3 regions of the Paenibacillus tundrae genome follow, and region 1 is predicted to be linked to each of the others. Evidence: riboswitches for the same ligand, from Rfam matches in the RefSeq annotation. Region 1 holds a riboswitch; each other region holds the start of a gene.

Evidence for each region. A riboswitch is a leader RNA that binds a small molecule or an ion and turns the genes downstream of it on or off. The one in region 1 is predicted to bind thiamine pyrophosphate.
Region 2: linked by a shared signal. The riboswitch ahead of V6W81_RS02080 (ABC transporter substrate-binding protein) and the one ahead of V6W81_RS17330 (thiamine phosphate synthase) in region 1 are both predicted to bind thiamine pyrophosphate.
Region 3: linked by a shared signal. The riboswitch ahead of thiC (phosphomethylpyrimidine synthase ThiC) and the one ahead of V6W81_RS17330 (thiamine phosphate synthase) in region 1 are both predicted to bind thiamine pyrophosphate.

What each region holds. Positions count from the first base shown of each region.
Region 1 is NZ_CP145605.1:3,870,652-3,878,449, forward strand. It holds gene V6W81_RS17295 (thiamine diphosphokinase) at 1-613, shown strand, start outside; gene V6W81_RS17300 (C40 family peptidase) at 894-1,394, shown strand; gene V6W81_RS17305 (winged helix-turn-helix transcriptional regulator) at 1,523-2,209, opposite strand; gene V6W81_RS17310 (ThiF family adenylyltransferase) at 2,403-3,452, opposite strand; gene V6W81_RS17315 (thiazole synthase) at 3,449-4,216, opposite strand; gene thiS (sulfur carrier protein ThiS) at 4,220-4,423, opposite strand; gene thiO (glycine oxidase ThiO) at 4,420-5,652, opposite strand; gene V6W81_RS17330 (thiamine phosphate synthase) at 5,672-6,328, opposite strand; TPP riboswitch at 6,549-6,658, opposite strand; gene abc-f (ribosomal protection-like ABC-F family protein) at 6,735-7,798, opposite strand, start outside.
Region 2 is NZ_CP145605.1:440,491-448,288, reverse strand. It holds gene serS (serine--tRNA ligase) at 1-375, opposite strand, end outside; gene V6W81_RS02095 (hypothetical protein) at 669-1,298, opposite strand; gene V6W81_RS02090 (hypothetical protein) at 1,353-1,853, opposite strand; gene V6W81_RS02085 (VOC family protein) at 2,081-2,467, shown strand; TPP riboswitch at 2,545-2,656, shown strand; gene V6W81_RS02080 (ABC transporter substrate-binding protein) at 2,870-3,910, shown strand; gene V6W81_RS02075 (thiamine-binding protein) at 4,124-4,417, shown strand; gene V6W81_RS02070 (ABC transporter permease) at 4,417-5,175, shown strand; gene V6W81_RS02065 (ABC transporter ATP-binding protein) at 5,383-6,150, shown strand; gene V6W81_RS02060 (TatD family hydrolase) at 6,300-7,118, shown strand; gene nfsA (oxygen-insensitive NADPH nitroreductase) at 7,209-7,798, opposite strand, start outside.
Region 3 is NZ_CP145605.1:717,660-725,457, forward strand. It holds gene V6W81_RS03300 (S-layer homology domain-containing protein) at 1-1,394, shown strand, start outside; gene V6W81_RS03305 (Fe-Mn family superoxide dismutase) at 1,582-2,862, opposite strand; gene V6W81_RS03310 (alpha/beta hydrolase) at 3,078-4,091, opposite strand; gene V6W81_RS03315 (IclR family transcriptional regulator) at 4,436-5,179, shown strand; TPP riboswitch at 5,350-5,463, shown strand; gene thiC (phosphomethylpyrimidine synthase ThiC) at 5,877-7,634, shown strand; gene V6W81_RS03325 (hypothetical protein) at 7,729-7,798, opposite strand, start outside.

The DNA.
Region 1 (7,798 bases):
CGGTGGGGAGCTGTTTCCTGAGTTCCTAGAGGCGCTTCATAAGGATGACATGATTATTGCAGCAGACCGCGGAGCGTTATTTCTCATTGAACATGGGATTACGCCGGATATCGCCGTTGGGGATTTTGACTCCATTACAGAAGAGGAACAACAATTAGTTCGTGAAAAAAGTGGACGGATGATTGTGGTGGATCCTGTACTTAAAGACTGGACAGATACAGAGATGGCTTTTGAGACAGCCTTGGATCACGAGCCAACCCATATTCTAATGTTAGGTGCTACAGGGACACGCATGGATCACACTTTGGCAAACGTACATATTATGGTTCGTGCGATGCAGCGTCATATCTCCTGTTCGCTGCAAGACAAAAATAACCTCATGATGTTAACGACATCCGAAGCCGTAGTCGAAGACCATGGCTATGAGTATGTCTCTTTATTACCTTTGACACCAGAAGTAACAGGGATTAACTTAAAAGGATTCCAATATCCACTGCAGGAAGCCACTCTGCGAATGGGACAGTCATTAGGGATCAGCAACAAATTGTTAGGTAAGTCTGGAACCGTCTCTATTGATAGCGGATTATTGCTAATTATCCAGAGCAAAGATTAGATTAGAATCTTAAATAGTTACGTTTTTGTAACCCATGATTCAAACTTAAATTAAGTGGAATTCACGTAAAGACCCTTGAATATCAAGGGTCTTTTTTATTTTTCTCCAAATGGATGTCCGTCAATGATTAATTTTTTGACATTTTTAATTGTTTTTTAATAATGATATCCAATGCTTTGTGACACAAGGGATTGTGCACACCTATCCAATTTCTAGGCTGTTACAAACCTGTTATAGTAGCTCTAGCAACTTAACGAAAACGAATTTTGGAGGTACTTACATGAAAACAAACATCTTAGTCCAAAAGGCCGTAACCGTCGGGTTGTGCGCTACACTTGGTTTTGGAGCAGTTCTTATGACTAACGCACCCGTTGCTCAAGCAGCAACCGCATCGGTATCAACTGGACAGCAAATTGTAAACTATGGTAAAAAGTTCACTGGAACTCCATATAAATTTGGCGCTTCAACCACAACAACGAAATATTTTGATTGCTCTTCATTTATGAAGTATATTTTCAAGAAATATGGCGTTGACTTGCCACGTACATCCGTGAAGCAATCCAAAGAAGGTAAAGCTGTATCTAAAGCTAACCTACGTGTAGGCGACCTTGTCTTCTTCTCCAGCGGCAGCCGCTCTACTGGTTCTAACATTACTCATGTCGGAGTATATGCAGGAAATGGCAAGATTCTCCACACTTACGGATCTCCAGGTGTAACTCTGTCAGATTTGAACTCTGGCACGTGGAAAAGAACCTACATTAAAGCTCGTCGCGTACTATAGCGCTTCATTGCAAACGGTAAGGACAACTTGAATTGAACCGAATCCATGGATTCGGTTCTTTTTGTTTGTTCTAATTTGCTACAGAGTATCTAGAGAACCATTCGTAATTATTGACCACTACCCAATACTTAGGTATGAAGCATATAACCTACTCCACGTACCGTATGGATCAATTTCTGGGGTCGCCCTTTGTCTACCTTTACGCGGAGATGTTTAATATATACGTCCACGACATTCGTATCCATTGCAAATTCGTATCCCCATACTTCACTTAAAATCATACTACGCGTGCACGCCTCATTAACATGACGAGCCAAATACTCCAACAATTCGTACTCCTTAGGTGTTAACATCAAATATTCCCCCGCACGGCTCACTCGGCGAGAACGTAAATTCACTTTAAGATCATGCACAACGATGACCTCTTCATCCATCTGACCTACACTCACAAATAGTCTTAACAAATTACGAAGCCGTGCCAATAGGACACTCGAGTGAACGGGCTCTAGAATTACATCGTTTGCCCCAAGATCGAGCCAATGAACAATCTCTTCATCCATTGCCTGGTATGTAAGTACCACTATTGGGACAGGCTTACTCTTTTGAGCTAAACGTTCAATACCTTCCGACATTTCTTCGCGTGAATCCGTACCATGCAAGAGAATGATCATACGGATCGATTCCAGCTGTTCACATCGCTCTTGTTGCAATTGTTGCCACCTAAGCTCCACAACAGTATATGAATGATTCAGTAACACTTCTTTAATGGATGCGGTTCGCTCTGTCGTTCCCACCAAAAGGATGGATGTTTGCATGTAGTATTCACCCGGCTTATCTCAAACTTCGCCATGATATTTCTGCACAATGAATAAGGGTCACAAATAAACACAAAGATGCAGAACAACATTTCGTTATTTGTTTATCATGCCGCATAACCCAAAAGTCCATTCCTTTAGGAATGGACTTAGGTAGTTTGTATCATTAATATTTGTCGGGTAAATTCACCACTTAACCAAAGTAACGATGTACAAGCGTTCGCGCTTCTGCTGTATCTTTCGTTCCATGCACAAGAATACGTCCATCCTGGAAAATAACCATTCGTTGCGCTCCCGTTGTGAATGAAACTAAAAAGGGATTAGCCTCAACCTGACCTTCATCAAGTCCACGTAATCGCTCAGCTGTATGTTCTAGATCAAGTTTTGTAGGGCGTGCCGGGCGAATCTGTACTGTGTCTCTGCCACATAATACGTCCGTCTTCTCCAGATTTGAAGCAGAGAGGTACGGATAAGTCGCTGTTTCACCACAGGAAGCACATTGTTGCTTTTTCGCACCATCCACGTTAATTGAAATGTATTCATTACGCCATAGATCGAAAGATAATAGCTTCCGTCTTAACGCCTCTGGATGGCCACTTAACCATTTCAGTGCTTCGGCTGTTTGATTCGCTGTTACCATCTGTACAGCCTGAGGAATAATTCCGGAGGTATCACAAGTATCACCACCAAGTGGAACCTCTCCGAGCAAACAATTCAAACAAGGTGTCTCACCAGGGACAAATGTGTACGTAATTCCATAACTGCCGACACATCCGCCGTAGATCCATGGAATGCGGTATTTCTGGCACATATCATTGATCAATAATCTCGTATCAAAGTTATCTGTTGCATCCATAATTAGATCGACATGTGGAATTAAATCCTCTAACTCATCTGCCCTAACATCCATTACAATTCCCTTAACGGTAACTGTGGAATTGATTGCACTGAGATGCTTCTGTGCAGCGATCGCTTTGGGCATTCTCTCCATTGCATCCTGTTCGATATATAGTTGCTGTCGCTGCAAGTTGCTCCACTCTACATAGTCACGATCTACAATCGTAACATGTCCTACACCGGAACGTACCAGCGTCTCCGCAATACCGGTTCCTAGTGCACCTGCACCAACGATCAAAACTTTACCGTCACTTAATTTGCGCTGTCCTTCCTTGCCAAGAGGAGCATAACGCTCTTGTCTGGAATATCGATCTCCTTGGTCAGGTGAACACGTCTCATTCATCATGTATGAACCATTCCTTCCGCCGGACTACTCGCTGCTGCATAACGCTTCACTGGAATCATTCCTGCCTCATATGCCAATCTTCCTGCCTCTACCCCGAGTCTCATGGCCTTCGCCATACTCACAGGATAACCGGATCCAGACACTGCTGTATTCAACAACACAGCGTCTGCTCCCATTTCCATTGCACGAGCAGCATCACTAGGTGATCGAAGTCCAGCATCTACAATCACAGGTACAACCGCCTGTTCAATAATAACCTCGAGATTGTATGGATTCATGATCCCCTTGCCTGACCCAATGGGTGAAGCCCCAGGCATCACAGCGTGTACGCCAAGTAACTGAAGCCTTTTCGCCAAGATTACATCATCAGATATATAAGGAAGAACCGTAAAGCCTTTATGTAGCAGCATCTCACAGGCTTTATACGTTTCAATCGGGTCTGGTAACAGAGTAATTCCATCGCCAATCACTTCTACTTTTATCATATCACAAAGTCCGGAAGCACGGGCGAGTTCAGCAATCCGAACAGCTTCTTCTGCCGTAGAAGCGCCCGCTGTGTTAGGCAGCAAGGTGTAGCGATCCAAATCTACCATATCGAGAAAATGCTTTTTGTTACGCTCTTCAAGGTTAAGGCGTCTCACAGCAAACGTAAGTACCTCTGTACCAGAGGCTTCAATTGCCTGAGACTGCACCTCTAAATCGTCAAATTTACCTGTACCCAACAATAATCTAGACTGAAAGTCATGTTCCCCAATTTTCAACATCACTTAACCCCCTCCTACAAAATGTACAATTTCAACCCGATCCCCATCTTTTAAATGGGTCGTCTCATGATGTTCACGGGTAAGAATCTGACGATTCAACTCAACAACCACTGTTTTCACATGAAGATCAAATGAGTGCAGCAGTTTATCTACACGGTTCAAACGGTCTTCAATCTCCATTCGTTGACCATTGATTATAATATTCAATGCAAGATCCCCCTTTTATTAAAGCGTTCTGGACGACAACCCTGCACATTCAGTTCCTCAGAAGATTTACCTTCAATAAAATCAGCGAGTAAGCTACCCGTTACGGCACTTAACAAGATTCCGTTGCGATGATGTCCAAAAGCTGTATACAAACCTGGTATGCTCTCACATGCGCCTAGGTAAGGTAATCCATCGGGTGTTGAAGGCCTTACTCCGGCCCATGTCCGTACAAACTGAGCTTCTCCAATGCCAGGTACCCAGCTGGCAGCACGTTCAAGCAGTTTTTGCAACCCGGCAGCTGAGACATGTAGATCAGATTCTCCCGGTAAAACGGTCGCACCAATCCATACTTCTCCATTGGCCTTAGGAACGATATAAATGTCCTCTGCGTATACCGTTTTGTCTGGGGCAAGTTGTCTAGAATGATCCGAGAACTGCACTGCTGCAATTTCGCCTTTGACAGGCATAGTCGGCAATTGAAGCCCAGCCTGCTTCATTAACACTTCCCCTTGCAAACCATTAGCAACAATGACATTGCGACATGTCATCGTTCCAATTGAAGTTTCCACGCCTTGTACTCCGTTTGCATCCACTCGAAGACTAACATGATGCACACCTTCAATAATCCGTGCTCCGAGTGCCTGAGCTGATTTTGCATAAGCTTGAGTCAAATTAACAGGTAGAACGTCACATTCCAACGGTCGATAGTAGGCACCATAAATATCTTTGCTTAACCATGGAGCCTCTTGTTGTACCGTGATTTCATCCCACCAAATTTCAGAAGCGATTGATCGTGGTGCTGTAACAGTGGAATCGCGGCTTAAATCTTTTTCCAAACGTACAGGAGTAATAAAACCATTTTGTTGATATCCAATATGCATCTCACTCAGGGAGCTCAATTGTTCATACTGCTCATGCAGTAGCTGTCTGCTCATGGTTGCCAGGTTCAACATCATCGGTGAAGAAAAATGCTCACTATCTGCTGCAATCATGCCAGCTGCTGCACAAGATGCACCCTCAGCGATCCGCGCACGTTCAAGCAGAAGAACATCTTGTCCTCGTGCTGCAAGCTCATAAGCGATTGCACAACCAATCACGCCCCCACCAATCACAATCGTTTCTGCATGAAGTTTGTCGTGGATTCCAGCTTTGGTTCTACTGAGGGACAAAGTTTTACGTAAATCCCGGTTACTACTGCGGCTTCGAACTCTCGCTCCATCGTTCACCATCTCATCTCCTTGCTCAAGATTAACCTTCCGATTCCACAATCGCCTGTTTTAGTGCACTAACCGCTTGGATTGGATGCTCACTCGCCCAGATATGCGATATGACCGCTAAGCCTCTCGCTCCTACATTGCGAAGATCACGAACATGCTCGATCCCAATGCCACCAATTGCAATTACTGGAACGTTCACTGTGGCGCATACTTCAGCAAGCAGCTTCAGTCCTCTGGGTTTGATTCCTGGTTTACTATTTGAGTCATAGATATGACCGAAAAAAACATAGTCTACGCCCTGTTGCTCAGCAGCCTTAGCTTCATCTACAGAATGAACGGACACACCGATGCGAATTCGCTTTCGCATATCCCCTATAGATCTTGTCGTGCTTTGTGAGAAATCTGCCTGACCCCAATGCACACCTGTGAACCCTTCATCTTGACCCACTTCAAGCACACCATTGACTACAATACGATGATGAGGAACCCCTGATTGATGCAGTTTGTTTGCCCACTCCCTACGCTGCTCAGGTGACTTTTGTTTTTCTCGAATATGAATATAGTCCACCCATGGCCATATATCCTTCGATATACTCACAAAGTTGTGCAAATTCCCTACGCCTTGAGAAATGACATGCAGCTCAAAAGAAGCTGTGACATCGGAGTCATGCTCTTCTGTAATTACCAAACGATAACCTCCTCTCTTGACCAATGACATAACAAAAAAGCCACTCCCGTAGGGGAGTGGCTGCGAAATATATGCTTTGATTCGTTTAATAAAGTGTTGAACGACCACAGAGGTTCTATGCATGCAACGGTTAGCCCCATTGCAAAATCTCATAGAAACAACATGCTGTTCTCTCAGAAACAAGCATCTACCTTATTCATGCAGAGTACTGTTTCTAATAAACGAAAACGCGCCACTTCCCTACGCTGGTATGATCCAGATCAGGTGCAAAGGGTCCGGAATCGCATTCTTCCATCTCAGCCGCATCGTGCGGCCCCCCTAGTGTTCATATGAAGTTGTAGCCTATATTACCATAGAGTCCTTTTTTTGTCACCGAAGATTTCTGAATCCTGTTCGGCTACGTAGACTAATTTTTCTCAGACCAAGCTTCAACATCCCACGTCTTTGTAACCCAATCCTCGTAGAAATCAGGTTCGTGAGATACGAGAAGTACTGTACCCTTAAATTCCTGCAGGGCGCGCTTCAGTTCAGCTTTGGCTGTTACATCAAGGTGATTGGTCGGCTCATCGAACAAAATCCAGTTACTCTCGCGCATTAACAACTTGCACAAACGCACTTTTGCTTGTTCTCCACCACTTAGCATGTTAAGTGGACGAGTAATATGTTCGTTTTTTAATCCACAACGTGCAAGATGTCCCCTAACCTCATTCTGGGTCAGATGCGAAAATTCATTCCATACATCCTCGATTGGAGTGATATTTCCCGCCCGTACCTCCTGCTCGAAATAAGCCGTTTCCAGATAATCTCCCAAAAATGTTTTGCCGCTGATTGGTGGAATTTTACCAAGAATCGTTTTGAGTAGTGTAGATTTACCTACACCGTTACAACCAACAATAGCAATTTTCTCTCCACGTTCAATGGTCATCGTCATTTTAGGTAATAAAGCATGAGAATATCCAATTTCAAAATCAATGCCCTCAAACACCGTTTTACTGCTGGCACGAGCATCTTTGAATTTGAAAGTAGGTTTGGCTGCCTCATCCGGACGATCAATCCGTTCAATTTTACCCAATTGCTTCTCACGGCTCTTCGCACGACCTGACGTAGAAGCACGTGCTTTATTCCGCTGGATGAAGTCTTCCTGCTTTTTGATATACTCCTGTTGCTTCTCATAAGCATCAATATGCTGTGCTTTCTGCATATCGGCCATCTCAAGAAACTTGTTGTAGTTCGCTGCGTATCTTGTCAACTTGGCAAATTCCAAGTGGTAGATCACGTTAACTACTTCGTTCATGAACTCTGTATCATGGGAGATCAAAATAAAAGCATACGGGTAATCCTTCAAATACCGGGTCAGCCATTCAATATGCTCAACATCCAGATAGTTCGTAGGTTCATCGAGCAGAAGCGCTGTAGGCTTCTCCAAGAGAAGCTTAGCCAGGAGCACCTTGGTACGCTGACCCCCACTTA
Region 2 (7,798 bases), 3.1 Mb from region 1:
TAGCTCTACATTGTCCGCATCCGAAGTACCTACAGGTGTATCTGGCGATACAACATTCGGCACGAGCCACTGCATACGCGTAAATTCCTCTTGGATCGCTTCCAGCTTGGCTTTGAGCTGTTCCAACTGCTCATTCCGTTGTTTCACCTCGCTACGCAGTCCCCCTGCCTGCTCACGCTGACCTGATTGCATCATCCTGCCAATATCCGCCGACAACGCGTTACGCACCCTGCGGCCTTCTTCGATTTCCTTCAATAACGCTCTGCGTTCCTCGTCTCGCTCTAACAGTTCTTGAATGTTAATATTGATTTTCTTTCCATCTGCCGCCGCTTGCACCTCATCTGCATGCGCTCTGATCCACTTCATTTCAAGCATGGTCACCGTCTCCTTTGGCTGTAAAAATACAAAGAGCACCCTCATCCCTTGGGACGAGGAGCGCTCTGCTCGCGGTGCCACCCAACTTGCCGAAACAGTTCATTCACTGCTCCAGCCGCTTGGTCCGCGATAACGGGCGGTTCCGGTTAACTTGGGGAAATATCGCTCCCCTGGCGAAAACGCCTCCGAGTTGGATGCTCTTCAACGGCATGTTCCGATCTGTAATTGTTGTTTATCAGTATATACAAAAGCAACGTTTAAATGCAAGTGATACGAGCCTAACGTTTACATTTTTAATCATACTTATAAACCAGGTTGTTATCCCCATCTATCCCCTGAACGGATGTCTCGATCATCTTCTCATCTGTTGTTACATCCAGAAATGTCTTGCGATCATCCATTGACATGCCGTGCATTGTGACGTTCGAGTATCGAATTCGAATTTCGTTTATCGAAGGATCATTAATGTAACCGTAGTTGACCCTAAAATTACTCTTTCCATCCATCGTCGTGCCTGCAAATTTAGCTAACCAAAAGGGTGCCTGTTTATCTATAGGGCTAAGATCTATATTTTGCAATATATATTCGTTCTCTCGCTTTACTGCTTGTATCATCCCCACCTCTGTTACCGGCTCTTGGTTGATATAGTATGTTGCAAAGATAGAACTTCCTTCATCGTAAGGGACATCGATAGTGATATCTTCAGAATTTTCTTCCCTGTTTAATCTCTTCTCCAAACCCACAGCCACTAGCTCTTGCAAGTTTTTAGCTTTGATCTCTGATTCGCTATCCAGTTGGGTGAAACTGGTACTAGTATCAGAGGAAGTATTGACGTATTCTTCTCCATCCTGTTGATCTCTACACCCAGTAATCAACAACAGGGCTACAATAATCAGTAATATTTGCTTCAGTTTCTTCACCACCTGTTAATATTCTTGATGGCAAAAATATTAACACTTTTCTCCTCTATTTTCCAATTATGCTCCTGTATTAACGAAGGGAGCCGCATTCTCTTTAGCTTTTATGAATTTAACGAATACATATCGAACAAGCGGCCCAATGATGAGCAACTGTAACGGTAACGCCAGGCTAAAGTTCCGCAGTATGGTGTGAAGATACGTTTCCACGAGAGACTTCCCATTCAATTGATTGGCAAGATACGCCGTAAGCATCCCATACATCGACATCATTAGCACCATTCCCACAACCATGAACACAGAAATCGCCAAAATGCCGATCACCTTATTCGATTTATTGAATGGCAATGCAAAGGCAATTTTCTGAGCCACCGGCCCAACGATAAAGCTTTCCACCACAAAAGCTACAATAAAACATAGGACAAACTGAAATAAGATCTCTAGCGGAGACATACTCCACATTAATCCGTTATACAGTAAATTGAAAGTCATCATAACGACTACCATTCCTGTGCACATCATCAATCCAAAATACGTATGTTCTTTCTTTGTTGTTGGCAATTCTCTCATCCTCTCTTCTACTTGGACAATTATAAAGATGAGGAATAGGGTCACATAAGTGAACACTTTGTGAACTTTAATAAGATACCTTATGTTTATATTGAAATATAGAACATTTCATCTAGATAAACTCATTATTTTCCCATTTGACAACCCAGAATTATCCCCCTATGATACGGCTTAAATGTAAACCATATTCACGAATCAGTTAGGAGGATTACTATACAATGAGCTTTCAAAAACGTATCGACCACATCGGTATCGCTGTCCGTGATCTGGAAACCACGCTTCGTTTCTATACCGAGATCGTTGGCCTTGAGCTGAAAGACCGCGTTACCCATACCAATGGTGTGATCCAACTTGCTTTCCTCGGATTCAATGGCAGTGATGAAACTGAAATTGAACTGATTCAGGGATATAGCGACAAACTTCCCTCCGAAGGAACTGTGCATCATTTTGCGATTCACGTGGAGGATCTTGATGCTGAATATGAGCGTATACAAGCGACGGAAGCCGAATTTATTGATGGAGAGATCATCACCCTGCCGAACGGTTACCGCTACTTCTTCATCTATGGCCCAGAGAAGGAATGGATCGAATTCTTCCAGCGTTAATCTTTCTTTTTGACGGTCACATATAGACACAATGTTCTCACTCGCCTATAATTACACCTAGTAACACCCTTAACTTCATAGTTTCCCAGGGGAGTCGGAATTGGCCGGCTGAGAGTGTATCCCACAAGATACTAACCCTTAGACCTGATCTGGATCATGCCAGCGTAGGAATCGGAGTATATCGAATAGGCCCAGCTATATCGCTGCGCGCTACTTCTCTAACGCCTGCACGCGTCCCGGAATCCGGGGCGCTTTTTTTATGTTCTTTTGCATATCACTTTACATAAAAAAGACATCCAGATCATAGCCGGTATAATTCTGTTGATTTATGCACGATGCTTGGATATGAAGCCAAGGAGAACCCTCGCCAATTAGGCGGACAACATGAAGGAGAGAATGAAGATGAGATGGCGTAAAATGATCGGCTTGTTGCTCCTATGCGTAACCTTGATTGCAATCACGGCTTGCGGAAGCAAGGAAGCTGGCCCTGCCCAATCTAACGGAGATACTAACACCGAGAACAGTAGTGAAGGTGATAACGCAGCACTCCGGGATGTTAAAGTTGTACTGGACTGGACACCGAATACGAACCATACCGGCTTATATGCAGCGGTAGATCAAGGATTCTACGAAGCCGAGGGCTTAAACGTGGAGATCGTGCAACCTGGTGCTGGCGGCGCTGACACGATGGTCGCTTCGAATGAGGTTCCTTTTGGCGTAAGTTATCAGGAAAGTGTAACTCAGGCGCGTACCCAAGGTGTACCACTCGTCTCGATTGCTGCCGTTATTCAACATAATACATCTGGATTTGCAGCACCGACGGATCGGAACATTAAATCCCCGAAAGACTTCGAAGGTAAAACCTATGGAGGCTGGGGCTCCCCAGTGGAGGAAGCTGTAATGCAATCCATTATGGAGGGCGAAGGCGCTGACGTGTCCAAAGTGAAAAACATTAACATGGGCGATGCCGACTTCTTCACTGCCGTGAAACGCGATATCGATTTTGCCTGGATCTTCTATGCATGGACTGGGATTGAGGCTGAGCTTCGCGGAGAGCCGATCGACATGTTGTATGTCAAAGACTACTCCGAAGCACTCGACTATTACACACCTGTATTGGTAACGAATGAAACCACGATTCAGAACGATCCTGAACTGGTTAAAGCGTTCATGAAAGCCACGTCTGAAGGGTATCAGTATGCCATTGATCATCCCGAAGACGCTGCTAATATTCTGATCAAAGCCGTACCGGATCTCGATAAGGATCTTGTGCTCGCAAGCCAGAAGTGGCTTAGCCCGAAATACACAGACGATGCACCACGCTGGGGCGAACAGAAAAAGGAAGTATGGCAGAACTATACGGACTGGATGTTCAGCAAGAAGCTGCTGGATGAACAGATCGATGTGAGCAAGGCATATACGAACGATTTCTTACCCCAATAATCATTGTTTAAGTTGAACTTTTTACACAAACGAAGAGTGCAGAACCCATCTGGAGAAGCGAAGCGCTCACCTTTATACCCGGATTTACTCCATTTAAGATTCATTCATGAAATCCGGGGATAACAGTGATCGTAAGAGGGTACTGCAATCGGAGTGTTAAGTGTAACGCTGATTCAACTTATACAACCTAACTCGAAAGGAGCCGTGAACTCCATGGCAAGCACATTACTCAGTATTCAAGTCATCCCGAAGACGCCAAATGGTGAGGACTCATATCCGTATGTAGATCGCGCTATTGAAGTCATTCAACAATCTGGTGTGAAATATCAGGTCAATCCCCTAGAAACAACGATGGAAGGTGAGCTGGAGGAACTGCTGGACGTTGTTCGCAAAATGCATGAAGCACTTGTGGACGCTGGTAGCCCAAGCATCATCTCCCAGATCAAAATCGCCCATAGCGGCGGTGCCGGATTCAGCATGGATAAACTAACGGAGAAATATCGCTAATGCATGCCTATTTCAAAAGCGTATGGCCGCCCCTTGTGGCGGTTATTCTCTTTATTGCGATATGGCAAGGAGCGGTCTCGCTGTTTCATATTGAAAAGTGGATGCTACCTGCCCCTTCGGACATCGCTCGTGAAGCAGCTTCACAGGCGGATCGACTTGGTATGCATGCATGGGCAACGATCCAGTTAACACTCATCGGATTCGCCGCAGGAACGTTGGTGGGACTGCTGATTGCCATGGTGCTTCACCTGATCCCATTTCTAAAGTCTGCGCTCTATCCTTTGCTTATCCTAAGCCAGAACATTCCAACCATCGCGCTAGCACCGCTCTTGCTGATCTGGTTCGGATTCGGATTGCTGCCCAAATTAATTACCATCATTCTGGTCTGCTTCTTCCCTGTCGCCGTAGCCGCCATGGATGGATTAACCCGTACGGATGCCATGATGATGAACTATATGCGTATGGCTGGCGCCAAACGTGGACAGCTATTCTGGAAACTGGAGCTTCCGCACGCGCTGCCCTCAGTCTTCTCTGGAATCAAAATAGCCGCTACATATAGTGTGATGGGAGCCATCATTGCAGAATGGATCGGAGCAGATAAGGGCATCGGATACTACATGATGTTACAGAAGTCTGCATATCGAACGGATCGACTATTTGTAGCCATTATGATTATTGTGGCGCTCAGTCTGTTGCTCTTCCTACTGATTGCACTGCTTGAGAAGCTACTCGTGCGCTGGCGACCACAAAAACGATAATAATGGCACTGGAAAACCTTGTGGCAAGGATGTGAAACCGGGATGAGAGACGAGCAGAAGAAACTGAACGATCACCTTACCGATAACCTAATGAATGAACATGAACATGGGACAAACCAAAATTCAACGACACAGACAACAATTCAACAGTCTGATTCTACATTACTACCAAGCGGGATTACCCAAGCCTCTCCAGCTCTTGAGGTTATGCAGGTTCATGCCTCATATCGTGAGCGACGCAAAACACTCTCCGTATTGGATGATCTGTCCCTAACGGTTGGGCAAGGCGAATTTGTAGCCATTGTCGGTCCATCCGGCTGTGGCAAAAGTACTCTTTTTCATATCATTGGCGGTTTGCTTAAGCCGCAGGCTGGACGAATTCTCATGCAAGGGCATGACGTTACCGGACAACGGGGCAAAATCAGCTACATGCCACAACAGCCCGCTCTCCTGCCTTGGCGAACGATTGAAGATAATGTGGTGTTAGCTGGCGAAGTATCGAAGACGGCTCTACCCCGAACAGAAGCGATTGCTGAAGCACGCAAATGGTTGGCGAGTGTTGGTCTAGCTGGCTTCGAGCGAGCTTATCCACATATGCTCTCAGGAGGAATGCAGCAGCGGGTTGCTTTCCTGCGTGCGTTACTCAGTCCACAAGAGCTTATGCTGCTTGATGAGCCTTTCAGTGCGCTTGATGCCTTGACACGTAGTGATATGCAGCGCTGGCTGCTGGAGATCTGGGAACAGAATCGCCGCTCGGTGTTATTCATTACACACAACATTGAGGAAGCTCTTCTGCTAGCGGATCGGGTGTATGTTCTATCCAACCGCCCAGCAACCGTGCTGCAAGAGGTTATTGTTCCATTCGATCGCCCACGACGTGAATCGGTTACGGAGGACTCTGCCTTCCTTGAACGCAAACGCCAAATTTCACAGTGGATGAGAGAAGAACAGCACAAAACCCGCCTATCTATATAGCGCGGGTTTTTAGAGTTATTGTCGTGTGTCAAACAGAGCGGTAAGCAGGCTATGTAAAAATGTATTTTTTCACCTAATATGGGTGATCCGACTTGAAATATACGACGTACCATGAATAGTTAGACTCTATTAATCATAAGGAGGAAATTATGGATACTCGTGCTATAGCACCGTTAATCGATGCCCATATCCACTTGGATCAATATACAACAACGCAACAACAGTCTATACTGCAATCCCTCTCCTCCCAGCAGGTTGAAGCCCTCATTGCGGTCTCCATGAATATGGATTCCTGCCACGCCAATCTGGAACTTGCCAAGCATAACCCACGTACGGTATTTCCTGCCTTTGGCTACCATCCAGAGCAACCGCTCCCTTCTGCAGGGGATCTGCATCTACTCCTTGGCTGGATCAAACAGCATATAGGACAAGCCGTAGCCATTGGAGAGGTGGGCTTACCCTATTACAGCAGACAAGAAGCGGAGCAAGCAGGAAACTCATGGGATCAGAGCGGCTATATTGAATTGCTGGAACAGTTCATTCAGCTTGCGAAGCAGTACAACAAGCCTCTCGTTCTTCATGCCGTGTATGAAGATGCTGATATCGCCTGTGATTTGCTTGAGAAGTATCAGTTCCGTCGTGCCCATTTCCACTGGTTCAAAGGCTCACGCCAGACGATCGCACGCATGGCAGATAACGGTTATTTTGTCTCCTTCACCCCTGATATTATGTATGAGGAAGAGATCCGCGAACTGGCAAGGCAGTATCCATCGGAGCAGGTTATGGCTGAGACCGATGGACCGTGGCCTTTCGAAGGCCCTTTCCAAGGGCGGATGACTCATCCAGCGATGACAAGGCAAGTTATTCAGAGTTGGTGCGAGGTCATGGGGATGGGCACCGAACGCGCTGCACGACTTTTCTACCAGAATGCGAAACGGTTCTACGGTTTGCCAGTATCATCGCTCTAAAGTTATGTAAGAAAAGGTCAGTCAGGCTTGAAGCCTAACTGACCTTTCTTATATCCGTACGTGCTTATCTATACAATTTGCCCGCACACATTAACGCTTCATGAACCCTTTGCCTTCCAAGAAAGGCTTCATCTGCAAACGCACTGGCTCTGTGAGACGTTTGGCCATCGATACAGACCAAGGGGTCTTGTTCGCGCCCTGCGTCCGTTCATTCATGTAGGCTACCGTGGTCTCATCATATCGCGCCATGCCTTCAAGTGTCTGCTCCGCATTATACTGATTCTGATGAAGAACAGCATCTAGTGGTAAGCGCGGACGAATGCCTGTCTCCTGATCGGCAACACCAATACACATGCCATAGACCGGATATACGCCTTCGGGTAGTCCCAGCAGCTCAGAAACTTCCTCAATACGTGTGCGAAGTCCACCAATATAGACAATGCCATAGCCGAGTGATTCCGCTGCAAGGGCTGCATTCTGTGATGCAAGTGCTACATCAATGGTAGCGACCATAAAGTTTTCCGTCGAATCTGCGTAGGTTTCCTTGTCTGGCATATGCTGCTTCGCCGCATCCTTCAGTCGAAAGAGGTCTGCGCACCATACTAGGAATACGGGGCATTCGTTCACGTAAGCCTGATTGCCTGCCAGCTCAGCAAGCTTCGATTTTAAAGCCAGATCCG
Region 3 (7,798 bases), 3.2 Mb from region 1:
AAACGCCAGGTAATGGAGGTGGCGGGGGAGTTATTACACCTACTCCTGTAACGCCAACACCGTCACCAGCACCAGGACCTGTGACAACGAGTCCTGTGCCAACTACTCCACAAGCTCCACAGAAAGAAGTAATTAAAGTGGATGTGGAGAATGGGGATCAAGCTTCAACGATCGCTTCTCTGGAAATTAGTCGTACACGGAGTACAGATGGTACGGCTAAGGATGAGTTACTGCTTGATCAGAGCAAAACACAAACAATTATCGACCAATTGAAACGGACAGGCTCCCGCACGGCGGTTGTCTTGATTCCAGATACCAAAGATGAAGTATCGCAGTGGGATCTTAATCTCTCTACACAATCGTCAGCAATGCTGGCTGAGCAAGGTGTGGATCTCGTTATCTCCAATCCAAACGTGAAGATTACGATCCCGGCAAGTTCCTTGCTCGGACGTACAGATGATATTTATTTCCGTCTTGTACCGGTGAAAAAAGAGACTGAACGTTCGGAAATCCAAACGAGAGTGCAAAGCAATGAGACAATAACTCAAGTTGTAGGCACAACGAATATCCAGATTCTCGGTCGTCCAATGACGATCGAAACGAATCTGCAGAGCAGACCTGTAACGCTCGTATTGCCTGTAGAGGCTAATCAGATCGCAGGCGTGAATTCTGAGGAGCTAGGCGTATATATTGAGCACAGCGACGGAACGAAGGAGCTTGTACACGGTAAACTCGTTACGATCAACAATGATAATCAACAAGGTATTGAGATTCAAGTCAACAAATTCAGTACGTTCTCCGTTGTTAAAGTGAAAGACTGGACGGACAACAGCTTGAAAGCTCAGCCATATATTCAAGGGTATACAGATGGTAGTTTCCGACCAGAGCGTTATGTAACCCGCGCAGAAATGGCAACATTAATTACGCGTATTACAGGAGCTTCTACGTTGGAAGGCAGTCATCCTTTTACAGACGTGAACTCCAGTCACTGGGCAGATGCGGCTATCTCAGTAGCAGCTCAATCCGGTTATGTTCAAGGCTACACCGATGGCAGCTTCAAGCCAGATCAAGCGATTACTCGTGCAGAAATGGCAGCTCTGTTACAGCCGCTAGTAACATCTGATCTGATGACTGCTGTGCCGTCAACATTTACCGATGTAAACGGGCATTGGGCACAACAGGCAGTAGAACAATTGAGTTCAGCAGGAATAGTTACCGGATATGCGGATGGCTCATTCCGTCCAAGTCAGCCGATCACTCGCGCTGAAGCCGTGACGATGTTGAATAAGCTGATTGGTCTTCAAACTGCAACAGATGCAGCAGGACAGTGGTCGGATGTACCTGCCACACACTGGGCTTATGCAGCAATTGAAGCAGCTTCTATCCGCAAATAGATCGTTACATTTATAGTTATGTTCAAATGCAAAGAGATATCTTTCAGTCATTCGGCTGGAGATATCTCTTTTTTACATTTATATTGTGAAGCATCAGGCTTAAAGAGGTCTGACTTATTTATTTATGTTGTCTCTTGCTGATGGAGTCGTTCTTAGAGTGGAAAAACTTTAAAAATCATAAGAGCCTTTAATAAGGTGGCCAAAGTAGCTTTCTTGCCGTCTCATATCGCTCAGCTACTGCAGGCCAGTAGACGACTTTCCACCAATCCTCAATATATTTTTTGCGTTCATTCTGGTGCTTCAGATAGTACGCATGCTCCCACACATCCAGAGGGAGGAGCGGAACAATGTCGGATTGAGATAGGTTCTGATGCTTTTCTGCTTGCAAAATTTCAAGACGATGTGCCCGTGGACTCCAGACAAGCATAGCCCAGCCACTGCCTTCTACTTTATTGGCTGCTTCTGTGAATTGGTTCTTGAATGCTTCATAACTGCCAAAATCACGTTTGATCTGTTCAGCAAGCATACCGGATGGTTTGCCGCCACCCTGAGGGCTCATGATCGTCCAGAAAATAGTATGCAGGTAATGACCTGCCCCGTTAAAGGCAAGCTCCCGTTCCCAGTGTTTTACGAGTTCGAAATTGTTCTTTTTCCTGGATTCTGCTAATTTTTTCTCAGCGGTATTTAATCCGTCTACATAGGATTGATGGTGCTTATCATGGTGAATACGCATTGTCAGCTCATCGATATGTGGCTCCAGGGCGTTGTATGCATAAGGCAGAGGTGGCAAGGTATGTCCGCCAATCGGTACAGGGCGCTCCTTAACAGGAGGTGTTGCAGCTACAGAAGTGCTGGTGCTATCACTTGTTTGTGTGGGGGCCGAGTGAATTGCTGGAGAGTTTTGGGTCTGAGTAGCAGATGCAGAAGCATTAGAGGTTTCTTTAGCCGATGTAGCTGCAGGCTTCTCTACGCTTTCTCGTTTGGATGATTGAAGGAGACTGTCCAGCGTAAAAGGGGCATCCGTTGCTGAGTCTCTCAAGAGTCCAGGCCCACGAAGTGTATCTAACACACCAAGGAAGTACTCTGATTCCCGGATGAAATGTAGAATGACGGTTTTGGCAGAGGGTACGGCCTGCACCGCAGCACTCTGCTCCAATAAAACATAGAGTTGCCGGATAAACTCTCTGGATTGTGCTATGCTCGTAGACACTAACTGTTCTACGCTACGAAGAATATAGGGGGCGGGAGAGTGAGTTCCGGGTAACACTTGTTTGATAAGCTGGTTAGCCGTGTGTTCACTGTTTGAAAATGCTACCTCCCATTCCTCCAGTAGTTTGACATATTCAGGCTCTAAGTTAGGTACAAGTATACGAATAACGAGGGTGTGCTCTTTCTCTTGCTCTTTCCAGAAACGAATTTCTTCGAGTATACGTAGGGGTAAGAGCGGCCCATATCCTTTCCATTGCATAACCAAGCATCCTCCCATCAGTGATATGATTCCGAATCCATTTTTAACATTGAAATTAGGCTAAAACTGCCCAGTCTCTGTATCCTCGAACATGTCGTGCATAGCCATCGCATCAATATATTCATAAATGATGTTGTCCTATGTATACAAAAAAAGAGCCCTATAGGGCCCTTACGTAGTTCGTAGTCAGAAGTTATATCTTCAGGACATAAATGTTAATATCTGTCCAGGTCGTCACTGGTGGTCTTCGTTACATGGCTCAGGAAAGTAGATACGCGGCGCAGGTATTCTTTGGGATGCTCACGGAAGATTAACTCATGATGGGCTCCGTCCACGATCCATTCCTCTGAATTTGCATTGGTCTGATTGGCGGCGAGCAGCTCCGCGATTGGATAAGGCGCCTTCTCATCTTCCGTACCGTGAATGAAGAAAATCGGAAAAGGATAATCCTCTTTTTTGACCTCTTGATACGGAATTTGCTGTAATCCAGTGCCGTTCAGAACCGGGAACAACAGCTTCATAATCTCAAGTGTAGGTTGGCGTGGCAGATTGATCTGATTATGAATGTTGTGATACAACGTATCTGGTTCAAGTAAGAAGGTACTGTCCAGAATCATCGCATCGACATCCTCGGTGAGAAGGCCTGTCTGTAATGCGGTGCCCGCACCCATGGAGAATCCCCATACGACGAGCTCCTCAGCCCCTCGTTGCTTGGCCGTTTGAATGGCACCTAGCAATTGTTGAGATTCCGCTTTGCCGCCTGTAGCGACAGCCTTGTTTACCTGAGAAGCAAAACCATAATCGAACATAATGACGTTAAATCCAAGTTGGTGCGCATAATGGGCAAGGTCATACATCGGAACCCAAGTTTCCTCACGGTTGGCACCATAGCCATGACTGAAGATGATCGTTTTGTTCACATCTTTGTCGGCCGGAATATACCAGCCCTGCATCGTTCGGCTTCCATCTGCCGCAGGGAACGTAATGTCTTCATACTTCATGTTCCTCGCTTGCATCGGATTAGAGAAGACAGGGGCTACCGTTGGGTTGGATAAAACCCAGGCAATGTAACCGTGTAGTGCAATGAAACAAAAGAGTAGAAAAAATACCACGGAGAGCAGCAACGCTACGATAATATGCTTGAACCGAATTAGCCTTGGCGATAACGAAGTAGGCAGATCGGACACTTTCGTTTGCAGCGGGGCTTCGCTCTGGGATGTCGAATACATGATTGCCCCTCCTTATAAATTCAGATGAAATTGAGGATAACAACGAGAACCATTCAGCTCATATACGTAGTTCCTAAGTCGCAGGAACGGATGATACAAATGCACAATATATCTTTATCGTATGTTCCTATATAACCAAAGTCAATTGATTGGCAGCATTTGTTACGCAATTGTTATATAGTTCTGAGAGGATCTGGTTAACATTTCCTAAGTGTACAAATCGCGGGAAATTCAGTCTTATAAAAAGGAGAATTTTGCCCCATTTTAGTTTACAGATGAGATCGTTTCTCATATAATTTATGTAACCAAGTTTCATGTGATGAAACATGAGGAGGCTTAGTGTCATGGAAGACCGCAAGTTGACCGTCAGGGCTGTGGAACGAGCCTTGGATATATTATTGTGCTTCACAACGCGGAGTGATCTGGGGCTTACCGAGATTGCCAGCCAGATTGGTCTGCACAAAAGCACGGTTCACCGGCTGATGGCAACCTTGGAAGAACGTGGATTTGTCATCCGGGATGCAGCTACCGAGAAGTATCGGCTTGGTATCCGGATCTGGGAGCTATCTGCTCATATGTCCCGTAGTGATGACCCAGCTATCCTTCTTCTACCTGCGATGGAGCGACTGAGAGATCGACTCGGGGAGACGGTTAGCTTGTATTTGCGGGATGGCAGTGAACGGATTCGGATTCAGGCTGTTCAGAGCGATCAGGCTATACGGCGTGTAGCTCCTGTTGGTGTGCGCCTTCCTTTATCCGTAGGAGCTTCCAGTAAGGTGCTGATGGCCTTTGCAACGGAAGAGGATCGTGAGGAACTGATGAATGGGCCGGAGTGGCCTGTCTTTATCGATCCTAAGGTCTATCTAGCGCAGATGAAGGATATTCTGGAGCATGGTTATGCAACGAGCTATGAGGAGCGTGAACCGGGAGCTGCGGCGGTATCTGTACCGATTATGGATCGCAAAGGCCAAATTGCTGCCGCATTGTCTGTATCAGGGCCTGTCAGCCGTCTATCACAAGAGACATTACATGAGTATGCGCCGGTGTTGAAGGAAGCAGCTGCTCAGATGGGCTTGATGTTATCTTAACGAGTTTGTTCAACCACAAGGCTCTTATGGAACATATATGTCATGATGAATCTGCTGATTCTGGAACATAAAGGTTGTTTTTCCTTCTCGGTTGAGCTATCCTGATATGGACAGCCCAGCGGGGCTTGATGAATTGAATATGACACTGCGGTATACTTGCCGCAACTTGTTAACGTTACTAGGGGAGTCCGAATTGTCCGGACTGAGACGGAATCGCATGAGATTCTGGACCCTTTGCACCTGATCTGGATCATACCAGCGTAGGGAAGTAATCGGCCAATTAACCATGAACATCAATGGGATGTAACGTATGGCTGGACTCGATTAGAGTTCGGTAGTCGGCACATCATTGGTGATGGACATAGCCGGTTCCCTCGGGAACCGGCTTTTTTATATACAGTGAGCAGAGACAGAATCTAGCTTGAGAGTTACTTTCGATGAAAGAACCGAGGCTGGAATCTGTTATGGAATCTATTCAAATGAGCTCGGTGAATGAATCGTTCTCTGCCGTATGATGTCTTACTGTATATTGTCTCTCTAGGGAAGGTTGTCATTGCTCCTTGTATGGATGGTCTCCAGGTTAGATGCGCCCGCATGGAAATGAAGTGATGCAGTCGTGAAGACCAATGAGGAGGAGACAAAGACGATGAGTACAGGACAACCGATGATGGGACAAGGCAATACAGAAGAAACACAGATGGCAAAAGAAACAGGTACGGCGGGAGGGGTTCAACCCTTCCCCGGTAGCCGCAAAGTATACATTCAGGGCTCACGTCCGGACATTGCTGTGCCTGAGCGTGAAATAGCCCTTCATGACACGAGTACTCCCCAAGGGGTGGAGCATAATGAGCCGCTGCGTGTGTACGATACGAGCGGCCCGATGACCGACCCTGATTTTCACGCAGATATCCGGGCAGGGCTACCGGCATTGCGCACGCGCTGGATTACGGAACGTGAGGATGTGGAGGCTTATGCAGGGCGTACGGTGAAACCGGAAGATAACGGACTGAAGGCGGGGAGCAGAAGAACCGGGGCTGAAGCCTACCCAGGCTTGCGTGGAAAGCCGCTGCGTGCTCAGGCTGGACGCTGTGTAACGCAGATGCACTATGCACGCCAGGGCATCATTACGCCAGAGATGGAGTTTGCCGCGATTCGTGAGGGAGTAGAGCCGGAGTTTGTGCGACAAGAACTGGCCAGTGGCCGAGCGATTCTACCATCCAACATCAATCATCCAGAAAGTGAGCCGATGTTGATTGGTCGTCATTTTCATGTGAAGATCAACGCGAATATCGGGAATTCTGCTGTCTCTTCCTCCATCGAAGAAGAAGTGGAGAAAATGACCTGGGCTGTACGCTGGGGCTCGGATACCGTTATGGATCTCTCTACAGGCAAGGATATCCATACCACGCGGGAATGGATCATTCGTAATTCTCCGGTACCGATCGGAACTGTGCCACTCTATCAGGCGCTGGAGAAGGTCAATGGGGAAGCAGAAGCACTAACGTGGGAATTGTACCGAGACACACTCATTGAGCAGGCAGAGCAGGGCGTAGACTATTTCACCATCCATGCAGGTGTCTTGCTGCGCTATATCCCGATGACAGCCAAACGCATGACAGGCATTGTGTCTCGGGGTGGATCTATTATGGCGGCATGGTGTCTGGCGCATCATCAAGAGAACTTTTTGTATACGCATTTTGAAGAGATATGTGAAATTATGAAAAGGTATGATGTGGCATTCTCGCTTGGAGATGGACTGCGTCCGGGGAGTATCTATGATGCCAATGACGAAGCTCAGATGGCAGAGCTGGCTACGCTGGGCGAGTTAACGCAGATTGCATGGAAGCATGATGTACAGGTGATGATTGAAGGACCAGGGCATGTGCCGATGCACAAAATTAAAGAGAATGTGGATTTACAGATGGAAATCTGTAAAGAGGCTCCGTTCTATACTCTGGGACCCCTGACAACGGACATTGCTCCAGGTTATGATCACATTACTTCAGCTATTGGAGCAGCGATGATTGGCTGGTTCGGGACATCCATGCTCTGTTATGTTACACCAAAAGAACATTTGGGGCTGCCTAACAAGGATGATGTACGCGAGGGTGTCATTGCTTATAAGATTGCAGCCCATGCCGCTGACCTAGCTAAAGGTCACCCACGAGCTCAACGCCGAGATGATGCACTGTCCAAGGCTAGATTCGAGTTCCGTTGGCGTGACCAGTTCAACCTGTCGCTTGACCCTGAACGGGCGCTCTCTTACCATGACGAGACATTGCCTGCTGAGGGAGCTAAGGAAGCCCATTTCTGCTCGATGTGTGGGCCGAAGTTCTGTAGTATGCGAATTACGCAGGATATTCGTGCATTTGCCGCAGACAAGGGGTTGTCCGAGCAGGAGGCAGTTGCTGCGGGAATGCAGGCGAAGGCTGAAGAATATCGGACACGTTCCTAAGAAAATTCGGAGATGACAGGCTTCCATAGCTTTAATATGAAAAAATGTTTAATGTTTTGAAAGGCCGAATTCCAATTCAACGTAACGTTTGGGTTCAATCCAACTTACGCCAAATCTGAAATAGGATGCCTGCGATGACAAACAGAACCCCGTCAGACAGCTTA